3 regions of the Desulfonatronum sp. SC1 genome follow, and region 3 is predicted to be linked to each of the others. Evidence: riboswitches for the same ligand, from Rfam matches in the RefSeq annotation. Region 3 holds a riboswitch; each other region holds the start of a gene.

Region 1 (4,677 bases), on a different contig from region 3:
ACCCGTACCCGGAAACCCTGGAAGCCTTGAAGCTTTGGGAGCGGGAACGAGATCAGCGAATCAACGTCGTCTCCCTCGGCTCCCTGCTCTCCCGCCAGTCCTTGGCCGAGCGCTGACAAACCGATTCATCATGTTCAACCTGTTTTCCATCCCAAAGGGCGCCATGCCCGAGGAGCGGGTCGATCTGCTGGCGCGTGGGGACGGTCTGCGCATCGAGCGAATCATCTCGCTGGGCCATGTTTCGCCTCCGGATTCCTGGTATGACCAGGAACTGGACGAATGGGTCGTCCTCGTGCAGGGCGAGGCGGAAATCCGCTTCACTGACGGGAGGACCAAAGCCCTCAAAGCCGGAGACTGCCTTTTTCTCCCTGCCGGCTTGCGACACCGTGTGGACCGTACCAGCGAAGATCCGCCCTGCATCTGGCTGGCCGTGCATGGACGGATGAAGGACGGGCCAGAGGCCTACGCCACGTTGAACGATTAGCAGTCCGTTGGAAATCCCCCAATTGATGCGTCGTTGCAAAAAGCTCAAAATCTCACGTATCATTCCATACGCTTCGACCTTGAGCTTTTTTTTGCTCCTACTTGGGTTTTTGAACGGACTGTCGAATTAGGACTTTTTCAAAACTCAGTTTAGGTATACGCCGTCTCGAAGACCAAAGGAGATCCGATCATGCGCCGAAAACGCTTTTCCCTGGCTCTTGTCCTGTTCGCGCTCCTGGCCGTCGGCTGTTCCTATTCCAGTGTCGGCCACTTGCAGCGCCAGCCTTGGATATTGAACGCGGAACAACAATTGGAGATGCGTTTCTGGCGATTTTCCTACGTAGCGGAATCCTTTGGCGGGCAGTACAGAGTCAAGGGGCGGGCGATGCCCAAGACAGAGAGCCTCCCCGCCGATCTGGGGTGGATCGAGGACTTGTGGCTGGCCGCCTACCTGAGCGATGATCAAGGGCGGGTGTTGGCCCAGGATTTACGAGTTTACTCCAGCCTCCCACTGGACCCCGAGCAAGGCGTGTCCTTTACCTTCACCCTGCGTCCGGACCGACTCAACCGCACGGCCTCCCTCCAGATCACCTTCGGTTACAATATGACCCTTGCTCCGCATGAGCACTACATGGTTCAGGAAGCCCCGGAAAAAAGGCACTCCGGGGAGCGCAGCGCGGTGTTCTTCGCCCATGAGGGAGCCTTGACCAGAATCTGAGCCATCGGCTGCCTACGACTGATTGCTGGAATTTGGCCGATTTCACGGATAAGCGGGAGACCGCGCGGCAACCCTCCACCTCCTCGCGCCCTCTCCTCTCCAAACCCGCCCATCCGGGACAATTCCGCAAATCAGTGGTCCAGACCGCGGCAATGAGCATCCGAACTGGACATCGTCACGGATTCTTTTTAAGTACATCGCACGCATGGTTGAACGCGTTCCCAGCGAACGACCATGCCACGTCTCCTTGCTTCAGGTCGCCACATGGCGCCAAGAGGGAACCCGGTTCGATTCCGGGACGGTCCCGCCGCTGTAAGTCCCATTCAACCCGACTGGCTCCGCATGGCCACTGGAACCGTGTTCCGGGAAGGCCCGCCAAAACCGGGGGGACGAGTCAGAAGACCTGCCTGAAGCGCATTTGTCGCGGGATACGCGGATGTCCTTGTGGCCGTTCCCCGGGGCTTTTCAGCCTCATCGCGGACTATGCGGAACCACCCTACCCCCTGGTCCAGGCTGCGCGGCCTGGAGCCGATGAGTTTGTGCGACTGGCCGGGTCGCGTCTGCGCCGTGCTGTTTCTTGGCGGCTGCGACCTGCGCTGCCCCACGTGCCACAACTTCCATCTGGCCTGGAATTCCGAAGACGATCCCTGCCTCTCTCGCGACCACGCGCTCGGCTTTCTCGACCAGCGAGCCCCCTGGCTGGACGGCCTCGTGGTCACCGGCGGAGAGCCGGCTTTGTCCGCGGATCTTCCGGAATGGCTCGCCGAGTTGCGGGGTCGGCTCGACTTACCCGTCAAGCTGGATACCAACGGCATGCATCCCGACGTCGTGGAGCGGATTTTGGACATCCAAGCCGCGGACCTGGTGGCCGTGGACGTCAAAGGGCCATGGTCCAAGTATCCCACGTTGACCGGCAACAAAATCACTGCCCGCGAAGCCAAGGCCACCCTGGGCCGAATTTTTAAGTTGGCTGAGCGCCATCCAGAACGTTTTCTGTTCCGAACCACCCTGGTCCCTCTGTTGACGCCCGAAGACCTCCTTGAAACCCGGTCTCTCCCTCCCTCCGGGTTTCCCTTGCAAACCCAACCTTTTCGCCAGCCACCGCGCCCTTTCCAGGGCCATCATCGTAAGGAGAAATCATGCTGACCCACATCTGCAAACGTGACGGACGAACCGAAACCTGGGCCGTGGACCGAATCGCCGCAGCCGTTCTCAAGGCATTGAAGTCCTGCGGAATTCAAGACGCGCTCTTGGCCGACCGCTTGGCTCGCAAGGTAGAGGAACGCCTGACCGAAGCCGGCCTGACAGTTCCGGACCAGGAGCAGGTGCAGGATCAGGTCGAGGCAGTTCTGATGCAGTCCCGCCTGTTCGACGTGGCCAAGCGCTACATCCTGTACCGGGAGAAACGCCGCCAGATCCGCGAGCAAAAGGCCGCGTTCCTGGACATCATGGAAACCATTGACGCCTACGTGAACAAGTCCGACTGGCGTGTGGCTGAAAACGCCAATATGTCCCATTCCTTCCAGGGCTTGATGCTGCACCTCTCCGGCACGGTCCAGGCCCGATACGCCCTGGAAAAATATCCCTTGGAAGTGCGGCAGGCCCATGAGCACGGCTACCTGCACATCCACGACCTGTCCTTCGGCCTGGCCGGATACTGCGCTGGATGGAGTCTGCGGGATCTGCTCCTGGAAGGTTTCAACCTGGAAGGCCGCTCCTCCTCCGGTCCTCCCAAACACTTCGACTCCGCGCTGGGGCAGATGGTCAACTTCCTGGGTACCCTGCAAAACGAATGGGCCGGGGCCCAGGCCTTCAACAACGTGGACACCTATCTCGCGCCCTTCATCCGTCACGACGAACTGGACTACCGCCAGGTCCGCCAAGCCATTCAGAAGTTCGTCTTCAACCTGAACACCACATCCCGCTGGGGCGGGCAGAGCCCGTTCACCAATTTGAGCTTCGACCTGGTTCCACCCAAACACCTGGAAACCGAAGCAGTGATCATCGGCGGCAGGCTCCACGACAGCCAGACCTACGCGGACTTCGGCCCGGAGATGGAGATGATCAACCGGGCCTTTCTGGAAGTCATGCTTCAAGGCGACTACCACGGCCGTATTTTTTCCTTTCCCATTCCGACCTACAACGTGACCGAAGACTTTCCCTGGGAGACCGAGGTGGGCGAGCTGCTGCTCCAGCTTACGGCCAAATATGGAGTTCCGTACTTTCAGAACTTCATCAATTCGGACTTCAAGCCCGAGGATGTCCGCTCCATGTGCTGCCGACTGCAGATGGACCTGCGCGAGCTGCGCAAGAAGGTCGGGGGGTTGTTCGGCGCCGGGGACCTGACCGGCTCCATAGGAGTGGCCACCCTGAACCTGCCCAAGCTGGCCTTTCTGGCCCACGACGAGACCGACTATCTGGATTTGGTCACGGAATACGCCGAACTGGCCCGGGACAGCCTGGAATTCAAGCGCAAGCTGATCAACGACAACCTGGAACGGGGCATGTTTCCCTTCACCCGGCGCTACCTGAAGAACGCCTACCGGGGCCATTTCTCCACCATCGGCGTGGTGGGCGGTCACGAGGCCTGCCAGAATCTGCTGGGCAAAGGCATCGAAACCCCGGCCGGGATCCGGCTGATGCGAACCACCCTGCTCCACCTCCAGGACCTGACCCGACGCTTCCAGGAGGAAACCGGCAACCTCTACAACCTGGAGGCCACCCCGGCCGAAGGCGTGAGCTATCGACTGGCCAAGCTGGACAAGACGCTCTACGCCGGGATCAAGGCCTCGGGCAACGGCGTGCCGTACTACACCAATTCCACGGCCCTGCCCGTGGACCTGGGGCTGGACGTCTTCGCGGCCCTGGAGCATCAGGACCAGTTGCAGACCCTATACACCGGCGGAACGGTCTTCCATACCTTCCTGGGCGAGGCAGTGGCCGACCCCCAATCCTTGCGGGCCTTTCTGGTCAAGGCCATGAGCCGGACCAAGCTGCCCTACATCTCCATCACCCCGACGTTTTCCGTGTGCAAGGACCACGGATACCTGCGGGGCGAGCATCCGGAGTGCCCGGAATGCGGCAATCCGGCGGAAGTCTACACCCGGGTCGTGGGCTACTATCGCCCGGTCCAACGCTGGAACCAGGGCAAACAGTCCGAATACGCCCAGCGTCGGGTTTTCGCCGGACTGGGAGGTGAATGCGCCGCGAGCTGAGATTCACGGTGAAGGCATGATATGGTTGCCGCCAACTCGATCCAAAAGCGACCGTTTCTCTCCGGGGACGGTCGCTACTACGACTTCCGAAAACCAAAGATGCGTCCCCGGACCAAAGACCCCGGACCGAACTTCTCCCGGATCGCGTCCAGGGTCGCGTCAAGGGTTTTGTCCTGGTCGGTCTCGTTTTCGGGAAAAAGAGAAAGCTGTCGCCTTGCGTTGGAAAAATTGGACACGCTCAGCCCGATCAGCCGGACTTTT
Region 2 (4,677 bases), on a different contig from region 3:
TCGGTATCGGAATAGGAATAATTCTGAACGCATCCCAGCGTTTTCAATCCCGATTCCGACTCCGACCCCGGCAACGGCATTACTCTGTGCTGAGTAGTTATACTGCTTTTGGTTGAATATTTATATTTGTTGGCGTTCCAAGAGGGCCATCGCTGTTTTTGGGCTCGCGTTGCATCATTTTATGCCGCCCTTTCAGGGCTATTATTGTTGGGGGGCGTTTTACCCAGGGCGTTGCCCTGGGCTACGGTAGTTCGCCCTTTCAGGGCTTGCCTGAAGCCCCAACGGGGCGACATATTATAGCCCAGGGCAACGCCCTGGGTAGATGAAGTTAAAACAAAAATAGCCCTGTAAGGGCGGCATAAAGGCGTCATCAGAATTTTTTTTTATTGTTTCACCCTAAACCAGTATACCTTTCCTCTTGATATTGAACTGCTCATTTGGTACTTGCCCTGTCTGTTTCAGATGCTCTTAACCGAGCTTAATAGGGAACCCGGTGTAAATCCGGGACGGGCCCGCCGCTGTGACCGGGGACGAATTTTGCGAATATGCCACTGACCTCATCAAGGTTGGGAAGGCGCAAAAGGAGGTTGATCCGGGAGTCAGAAGACCTGTCTGCAAACTTATATAGAGCCTGCCCCCGTGGACAAGGGGCGGATCGCTCATCGTTATATTCGTGGGAAAAACAGGGAATCCCCGGATCAATTTTCATTGGTCCGGGGATTTTTTTTGCCCGGACCTGATCCGGCGTCTGTCGCCCGGGCAGCGCCGAAAAGGAGGACGGGATATGGTCGGAAGCGAAGGAATTCTCTGTAAACTCACCCTGCTTGCGGTAACGGCCTGGAATGCCTTTCAGTTTGGCATGCGCCATTGTCTCAGGGAGGAACGGTCATGATAAAACGGCTGTGTCTCCCCCTTTTACTCACCATTTTTCCTGCTGTGTCGGCCTTAGCCGGAGAAGAATCCGTAACCTTGGAGCAAGTGGTGGTCACCGCCACCCGCGGCGAGGAGAAGATAACGACAATCCCGGCCAAGGTGGAGGTTATCGATAGCCGGGAGATTGAACGAACCTCCGGTGAAACCCTCACGGAACAACTGAAAAAGAACAGTTCCATCGGGGTCGTTGAATATCCAGGCGCCCTTGCCGGGATCGGGATCCGTGGTTTCCGGCCGGAGTTCAGCGGCATTACCAAGCATTCCCTGGTGCTGATCAACGGCAGACCGGCCGGGGCCACCAACCTCGCCACCATTCCGGTCGATAATATTGAACGGATCGAGGTGCTCAAAGGCCCGGCCTCTTCGCTCTACGGCGGTGAGGCCATGGGTGGGGTGGTCAACATCATCACCAAAAAAAGCAGCGACGAGCTCGCCGGGATGGCCGAGATCGGGTTCGGCTCCTTTCAGAGCAACAGCCAGAAGGCGGCTATGGGCGGGGCTGTCGGCAACGGTTTTGATTTTGACCTCTCCGCCCGGCGTTTTGAGCAGGCCGATGATTTCAAGATGGGTAATGGCGAGACCAGGGCCAACACCAGCTATAAAACGCAAAACGGCGGCCTGCGCATCGGCAAAGCCTTTTATGACACGTGGCGCTTTGATCTCAGCGGTGATCTCTACCAGGGCCGCGACATTGAGACCCCTGGCGACATCTTTCACGGTGATCTGAAGTCAGGGCATAAGGATATAGACCGATACGGCCTGGATTTTATCGTGGCCGGCAATCTCAATAAAGACAACCGGCTCTCCTTTACCGCCTACCGGACCAATGAAACCTCGGAAAATTACCAGCATTACACAGGCGGGGCGCCTGTCCGGGTTGAGCCGTTTCGCGGTTATGATTCGCAAACCGACTGGCTCGGTTTTCAGCTTAAGAATGAGTATTCCTGGCAAGGCCATCGTTTCATCATCGGCGCTGATTACCAGGATATCACCGTGGAGAGCCGCGGTTATAATCAGGACGGTTCCAGAAAGGCTCCCTGGTCCCCGAACGAGGGCCGGGAAAACTGGGCGGGCTATCTGGAAACCATCTGGAAACTCATGGATGAGCGGCTCACCGCAAGCCTGGGCGGCCGTTACGATACGTTTACGGTGGAAACCAAAACGACCCCATACAAAACCGACTTCACTCCGAACTCGGAGGACTTTTCCACCGTCAGTCCGCGGGCCGGGCTGAACTATCTATTTGACGGCGGCGTAAGGCTGCACTCCACCCTGGGCCAGGGCTTCGTTCCGCCTTCCGCGGCCCAGTTGGCGGGCTATGCGGAGACCGTGGTCGGTGGGATCACCATGGTGACCCGGGGCAACCCGGATCTTGATCCGGAATCCTCCCTCACCTTCGATCTCGGCGTTGGCTATGTGCGGCCCCAGTGGGGCTTGAACCTGGATCTCACCTATTTTCATACCGATGTTGACGACAGGATCAGCAGCGTCACAACCGGCACCACCACGACCTACCAAAACAGTCTGGGCGCGAAGATGGAGGGGATCGAAACCATTCTTTCCTTCGACATCGGCGCCCCCCTGGCTTGGGAACGCTCCCTGGAATTCTTCATCAACGCCACCCACATGCTCAAGGCCAGGGAGGAACAAACCGACGGCACCATGCGGGATATTCATAATGTGGCCCGGCATACGATAAACTACGGGGTGCGGTACGAGGACGGGATGTTCGACGCCAAGCTGCATTTTCGCAATCAGGGCCGGATGAAGGATACCGACTGGAACGCTGCCGGCTATCCGGAGGTGGAATATCCATCTTTTACCGTGGCGGATCTGGTGGTCGGCATCACCTTCTTTTCTCAACACCGGCTCACCTTGCGGGCGGATAATCTCTTTAACAAGGATTATTACGAGAAAAAAGGCTATCCCAAGCCCGGACGTGCCTTTTATGCCTCCTATCGCTACGAGTTTTAGCCATGGAGGTCAAATCACTCATCCTCGGTCTTGTTTTTACCATGGGCGTCTTTGCCTTCAAGGCCGGGGCCGGGCTGGGGCACGGCCTGCGCCGGCAGGCCGGTCTCCGGCGCAACCTGTTGGTGGTCGGTGGTTTTTACGGCGGCTACCTGCTGCTCTTTGCCCTGGCCTGGCTGATGGTGGCTCACTTTGATTTTCTGGCCCACCTGCAAATGGTCATGACCCTTGCCGCGGGCGGCATGCTCCTCCATTTTCTGCTCGCCGCCCTGCTGCTGCTCTGGGGCGTGGTGCTGCTGCAAAAACAAAGCGACCAGCCAGCAGCAGCCAGCCGAGGCTGGCTGCTGCTGGCCCTGCCCTGTCCGGTCTGCTTTGCGGTGATCCTTTTTACCATGGCCTTTCTCCACAATCTCCTGCCCGGCAATCCCTGGCTCATGGCCTGGCTTGCCGGCGGTTTTGTACTGGTCAGCCTGGGCAGCGGGCTGCTCTTCTTCCTCCTGAACCAGAAGGTCGGCGGCCATGGGCTGGGCCTGGTCATGGTGCTGGCCGCCCTCTACTTCCTGCTAACCATTGCCATCGTGCCCCAGTTCGGCGACCTGGAACGGATCTACCGGATCAGTAGCAACATGGTTGTGCTTGCCGACTCCCGTCTGCTCCTGCTGCTGGCCGCCATGGCCCTGGCCTTTGGCTTTGGTTTAATCCAATCACTACGGAGATATATATGAACATCGTCGCCCTGCTGGCATCGTTTATCTATCTTGTCTCCTCGTCGCTGCTGTTGCCGGTGCTGCTGCTGCTCAGCCTCATTACGGTCTGGCTGCTGACCTACAGCGGCCAGTTCTTCGGCCTGTGGCTGGCTCGCAGGCGGCTGTCCACCCCTGCCAACGCCATCGAATCATTGACGGCCCTGCACTTTAACGGCTTTTCCGCCCCGGTTCGTGCTTTTGGCCAGGCATTTGATCAAGTGCGGCAGACGCCCGGGGCGGAGATCGCGGTTCTCAACCTGCTGCGTGACACCGAGCACGGAATGTGGCGCTCGCTGGACCGGCTCAAGATGCTGATCCGCATCGGGCCGGGACTGGGTCTGATGGGTACCCTTATTCCTCTGGGTACCGGTCTGGCGGCCCTGGGCCAAGGCGATCTGACCCGTTTGTCCGGGGATCTGGTCATCGCCTTTACCACCACGGTGGTGGGCATGGCCCTGGGGCTGCTCAGCTATTTCTTCTTCACCATCCAGCGCCGCTGGGTGGAAGAGGATGTAAAAAATATGGAACTGCTCTGCGAAGTGGCCATGCGGGAGGAACGATCATGAAATATCTTCAGCGCCACCAGAAGCGAGGCGCCGGTCTGTCCGACAACGACCCCATGGCCGGGGTGGCCAATCTCTTTGACCTGGGTCTGGTCTTTATCGTCGGGCTGCTGCTGGCCATCTTTGGCGCCTATCGTCTGGAAGATCTGCTGCAACAGGACTCACAGGTCACCATTACCAAACAGTCGGCCAGCGGTGAGATCGAGATTATCATCAAGGACGGTAAAAAAATCGAGGCCATGATGGTGAGCTCGGAGCAGGCCAAGGGGCGCGGCCAGCGCCTGGGCACCGCCTACCGGCTCGAAGACGGTTCCATGATCTATGTGCCGGAGGGAAATCCATGATGATGAAAAAACTCCTTATTATCTGTATACTCCTTTTGCTTCCGGCCAGCGCCCCGGCCCATGAAATTGCCTTGCTGGTCATCGACAATAACTCCTACCTCAGCAATCTGGCCGTGGACG
Region 3 (4,677 bases):
CGCAGGGCCAGCAGGGGCGGGGTCGTCTTTTGGGTCATCACCAGATCAACCGGTCGTGCAAGGTAATCAGCACCGGAGGGATGCAGAGCGCGGATGCCAGGACCGCTTGGGACGCGGTCCAGGAGCCGTTGTCCAGGGTACGAAAGCGACCGTTGAAGCCCCGCAGGAGCATGGCTCCGCGGATCCGTTCAGCCCGGGCCAGACTCCGGAGCAAGGTCTGTCCGAAAAGGACGGCAATGGTCCGGTAGGTATGCCGGGAGCACTGGGGGACGAAACCGCGGGCCAGGGCGGCCCGGTGCAGGCGCTGAAATTCCTCGGCCACCAGAAAGAGCTGGCGAAAGGTCAGCGCCAGGAGCAGCGACAATTTACGGCCCAGCCTCAAGCGGCGCATCGCCTGGGCCAAGGCGGGCACGGACGAGGTGCAGAGCAGGGCGATGAAGACCAGGAGCAGGGCGTTGCCTTTGAGGCTGATCCGCAGGGCCAGGGTCAGGCCGTCCTGGCTGAGCCAGGAGACGGCGGCAAGGGCCGGGCCGGGATAGGTCAGGCCGAGAACCAGGGCCAGACCGAGAAAAAAGATGTTGGCCGGGATAAGCCTTACGGCCACGCGACCCAGGGGCAGCCCGGCCAGACGGGTCAGCCCCAGCCCGAAGAGCAGTGCCGCCAACCCGGCTCCGTGACCCTGGACCGCTGAGATCGCGATCAGGCAGACCGCGGAGGTCAGGATCTTGATCCGGGCGTCCATCTGGTGCAGCGGGCTTGCGCCGTGGTGCAATGGGCCGACGTTTCGGCTCAGGGAGCCTTGAGGGCCGAGGAGTTCGTCGAGCATATCGCCAGTCACCGGGGAGGGGTGTTGGTTTCCGTTTTTCGGCGCAGCAGCAACGCGCCCAGACCGGCCAGACCGACGATCCAGCCGATGCCCCCGACGATCTCCGGGATGCCCGGGCCGCGTTGGCTCAAGGCCAGGATTTCCCGGCGCAGGGGGGCGATTTCCTGGCGCACGGCTTCGGCGACGGCCTGTTGGAGCAGCGGGGAAAGCCGGGTTTGGTCCATGTGTTGGTCTGGGAAGGATGGGAGGTCTGGGATCTCTGGGGGAGAGGGTGAGGCCGACGAAGGTGCGGCAAGTGCGGGGAGTTCGTCGGGGGCAATGGTTTGTTCGGCCAGGTGGCCGGCCCCGTCCGTGGCCTGGACCAGCAGAGGGGCGCGGCGTTCCAGGGCAATGGCCGGAAGAGGGGCTTCGTAAAGCCCCTGGGCGTCCGTGGCACCGGAAAGGAGCACGTCGCCGGTGACGGCGTCCTGGACGGTGATGGTCATGTTCGCGCCGATCTGGCCCGTGCCGAAGGCGGTCTCCACCATCAGCCGGTCTCCCTGGATCCAGGCCATGATCAGCAGGCGGTGGGCATGGGCCGTGGCGGTCCAGCAGGGTGCCGAGAAGCAAACCAGCAGCAGGGCGAGAAGCCCAAGGCGGAGTGGAGCGGGATTCAGCATGGCGACTCTCCTGCCGTGGCGGGCGGAAGGGAGCAGGTCAGCAGATCCGGCCGGGTCTGGCCCAGGAAGCCGACCACGAACACGGCCACCGCGCCCTCGATGGCGGCCACCGGCAGGTGGGCCAGGACCACCAGTTTGGCCGCGGCCAGGAACCCTTGGTCGGTCATGGCCAGGGCCGTTCCAGCCAGCAGGGCCGTGCCCAGCACCGCGCCCGATCCCGCCAGCAGCCCGGCCACGAGAGCCGGTTTGCCGCCTTGGGCCAGTAATGGGCGAAGAACGAGGCCGCAGAGCACGGCGGGCAGGGCCACGGACGCCGTGTTCACGCCCAGGACCAGCAGGCCGCCGAACTGGAAGAGCAGGGCCTGAAGCAACAGCCCCACGAAGATAACCGGAAAGGCGATCCAGCCCAGCAGCAGGCCGGCCAGGCCGTTGAGCAAGAGATGAACGCTGCCGGGGCCCAGGGGGACGTGGATCAGGGAGCCGATGAAAAAGACCGCGGCCATGGCCGCGGCCAGGACCAGCCGATCCTCGTCCAGTCGGCGCAGACCAAGCCACAATCCGGGGATCGTGACGGCAGCGCCCAGAGCCAGGACCGGTGCGGAGAGAACGCCTTCAGTGATGTGCATGGCCGACGCCTCCGTGGTTGGGTTGGGCGGCGGTTGGTTCGGTCAGCCCAAGGCTGTCCATGGCCGTGTCCAGATGGTCCAGCCAGATGGACCGGAAGCAGGGAGATTCGATGGTTCCGGCGGCGTGTTCCCGGACCTCGAATCCGGCCGTGCGCAGCCGGTTGCTCCAGGAAGTGGGTCGGTCTCCGAACATGTCCTTTTGGACGTGATGGCCGCAAACGGCCATGAAGGGCAGCAGCCAGACCGTGGAAACCCGTTGTTCCTGAAGCTGGGCGATAATGGCCGCAAGGCCCGGCTCGCCCATGAGCAGGGCCGTGTGCAGCAGCGGGTCGCGGTCCTGAAATTGGGACTGCAAGTCCAGATAGCGTTGCTGGCCGTCGTGATAGGTGCCGTGTCCGGCCAGGATCACGGCTTCGTCGGGTCGGCGCTCCCGGGGAATGAACCCCGGCAAGCAGTCCGCGACCCGGCGCAGATCCTCCGGGTCTTTCAGGAGCGGCGCGCCCAGGGCGACCTGGATGAATCCCTTGCGCGGGTGCTCGTAGGCCTTGGCCAGGTTTTCGGTCCAGAAGTATTCCACGCCGGGAATGGTGTGCAAAGACTGGACGGTCAAGTGGGTCACGCCCTGGTCGTGCATCCGGCTCAGGGCCACGGCCACGCAGTCGTGGGGCAGGCCCTGGTCGGCCAGCTTGCGCCGGACCTTGTGCGCGGTGAATCCCCAGGCTAGGGGAATGCCCGGATACCGGGCGCGGACCTGGACTTCGAACTGGTCGTAGGCTTGGCGGGCTGGGACCACCGTTGTGCCGAAGGCGACCAGCAGAATGCCCGGACGCTTGGGGCCGGGAGGAGCTTCGGGGCCATGGTGATGATGATCGTGGTCGTGCTCATGGCCATGATCATGGCCGTGCCCGCATTTGGGGTGGTGGTCGTGATGGTCAAAGGCGAGGCCGTGACGGTGTCGGCCATGTGGGTGCGTATCGGTCTGCATCGATTCCCTCCGGAAAAGAACGGGACGGGAAACGAGTGTTCGGCGTGCTTGGGAGGCTGGGTTGTCGGCGCGTCGGGCCGGGAACATCAGGGCACTGGCGGGACATCCCCTGAAGCGGCAAAACACCCGTTGCCTTGGGGCCTGATGCCGGTAGGTCTTCTGGCTTCCCCAGGAAGTCGTTCCGCCTTCCCATCCCCGTTCGGCGTGTTTTGCCGAGCATGGACAGTGGCGTCTTCAAGAACGCTTCGCTTCTCCCCGAAACTTAGCAGTCCGTTGAAAAACTCCCAATTGCTGCGTCGCTGCAAAAAGTTCAAACTCTCACGTATGGGTAAATACGCTTCGACCTTGATTCGATTGCCAGGACGGCAAATCGAAAATGTGGCGAAGCCACAGCCCGTGAGGGCCGGACACAGGACGTGTCCGGTAGCTTTTTTTGCTCCTTGCACTTGGGGTTTTTGAACGGACTGCTGGATAAAGACTTTTTCAACAGTTAGGGGGAGCTGGGGTTACAGCGGCGGGTCCGCTCCGGTATCGCACCGGATTCCCTCTTCGTCTCCATAACGGAGAACCAGCATGTTTCGGACCTCGTATCCGGGATGGGGGCAGGAGTCAAACGGGCGATGGATGGGAGATCGGTTGTGAGGCGAGGTCAGCTTGAGAGGCCGGTCATGGCCAGTTGGTTGCGGTAGGCCTGAATACTCGCGGCGAGGTGGAAAGGAGCGGGGGCGATTGCTGACGATTGCGTGGGAACGGTGAAGTCCGGCGTTCGGCTGAAGAATCCGGGATGATCGGACGCGGCCTGGTCTTGAGCACGGGCCGCGGGTTGGTGATCGTCGCCTGCAGCCTGGCGCTCTTCCTGCTCGTTCTGAATGCGTTCCATCCGGGCTTCGGCCTCCATCTGGGCCGCGCTGGTCGCCACCTTGACGTCTTGGGCCGAAGGGCTGGCCGGGGCCAGGGCGGCCCGGCGGATGGTCTGGGCTTTCTGTTCGGTCTGTTCCGGGTTTCCGGGGACAGGAGAGGTGTCGATGCTCACTTCCCCGCCCACGGCGTATTGCCGTCCGTCCGGACCGGTCTCGTAGGTGTAGCTGGCTCCGGCGGTGACATACTGCCCTCCGGCGGCCACATGGGCCTGTTCATGGGCCCGAACCTCGGCGTCGCGCTGGCGAAGTTGCTCCAGAACCTGACGATCCTCCGAGGACAACTCGGACTCGTCGCGCGCCGCGTGAATTTCGTCCCGATTGTCGCTGTCGTCCCGGCCCGCGGCTTGCGTCTCTTTGGGATCATTGTCCTGGTCCGGGGCCGTATCACCTTGGCTTTCTTTTCTGGTGAACGTCTCCCGGTGGTGCTGTTCTTCGAATACGCCGGCCGATACTGGTCTGGCGTTCGGCCCGTAGCCGAGATCCAGGCCGAGGGTGACGGTCTGGCTGTCGGAGGGCTTGCTTCTCTGGGCGTCCTGGTCGGCACGGTGACTCAGGTTGACCACATCTCTTGGAGCAAGAGGAGTTGAAGGCAGCACGGCACCGGCAATTCCACTTGCAACTCCGGCCGCCGTGGAAGCCTGCTCGTTCAGGTTCTGCCCGG

Evidence for each region. Region 3 has a riboswitch for cobalamin ahead of C6366_RS14465 (sirohydrochlorin cobaltochelatase). Riboswitches for the same ligand answer to the same signal wherever they lie in the genome.
Region 1: another riboswitch for cobalamin. It lies ahead of C6366_RS06270 (anaerobic ribonucleoside-triphosphate reductase activating protein); the one in region 3 lies ahead of C6366_RS14465 (sirohydrochlorin cobaltochelatase).
Region 2: another riboswitch for cobalamin. It lies ahead of C6366_RS10810 (TonB-dependent siderophore receptor); the one in region 3 lies ahead of C6366_RS14465 (sirohydrochlorin cobaltochelatase).

The regions. Positions count from the first base shown of each region.
Region 1 covers NZ_PZKN01000008.1:86,243-90,919, reverse strand. Annotated here, with positions in the region: gene C6366_RS06285 (divergent polysaccharide deacetylase family protein) at 1-116, shown strand, start outside; gene C6366_RS06280 (cupin domain-containing protein) at 131-484, shown strand; gene C6366_RS06275 (hypothetical protein) at 674-1,201, shown strand; cobalamin riboswitch at 1,439-1,627, shown strand; gene C6366_RS06270 (anaerobic ribonucleoside-triphosphate reductase activating protein) at 1,685-2,347, shown strand; gene C6366_RS06265 (ribonucleoside triphosphate reductase) at 2,341-4,416, shown strand; gene C6366_RS06260 (DNA polymerase IV) at 4,494-4,677, opposite strand, start outside.
Region 2 covers NZ_PZKN01000018.1:1,741-6,417, reverse strand. Annotated here, with positions in the region: cobalamin riboswitch at 444-631, shown strand; gene C6366_RS10810 (TonB-dependent siderophore receptor) at 889-2,907, shown strand; gene C6366_RS10805 (DUF2162 family putative transporter) at 2,910-3,629, shown strand; gene C6366_RS10800 (MotA/TolQ/ExbB proton channel family protein) at 3,626-4,216, shown strand; gene C6366_RS10795 (DUF2149 domain-containing protein) at 4,213-4,557, shown strand; gene C6366_RS10790 (cobaltochelatase subunit CobN) at 4,554-4,677, shown strand, end outside.
Region 3 covers NZ_PZKN01000029.1:18,455-23,131, forward strand. Annotated here, with positions in the region: gene C6366_RS14445 (energy-coupling factor ABC transporter ATP-binding protein) at 1-38, opposite strand, end outside; gene C6366_RS14450 (energy-coupling factor transporter transmembrane protein EcfT) at 38-826, opposite strand; gene C6366_RS14455 (hypothetical protein) at 835-1,485, opposite strand; gene cbiM (cobalt transporter CbiM) at 1,479-2,111, opposite strand; gene C6366_RS14465 (sirohydrochlorin cobaltochelatase) at 2,098-3,096, opposite strand; cobalamin riboswitch at 3,536-3,684, opposite strand; gene C6366_RS14470 (putative metalloprotease CJM1_0395 family protein) at 3,746-4,677, opposite strand, start outside.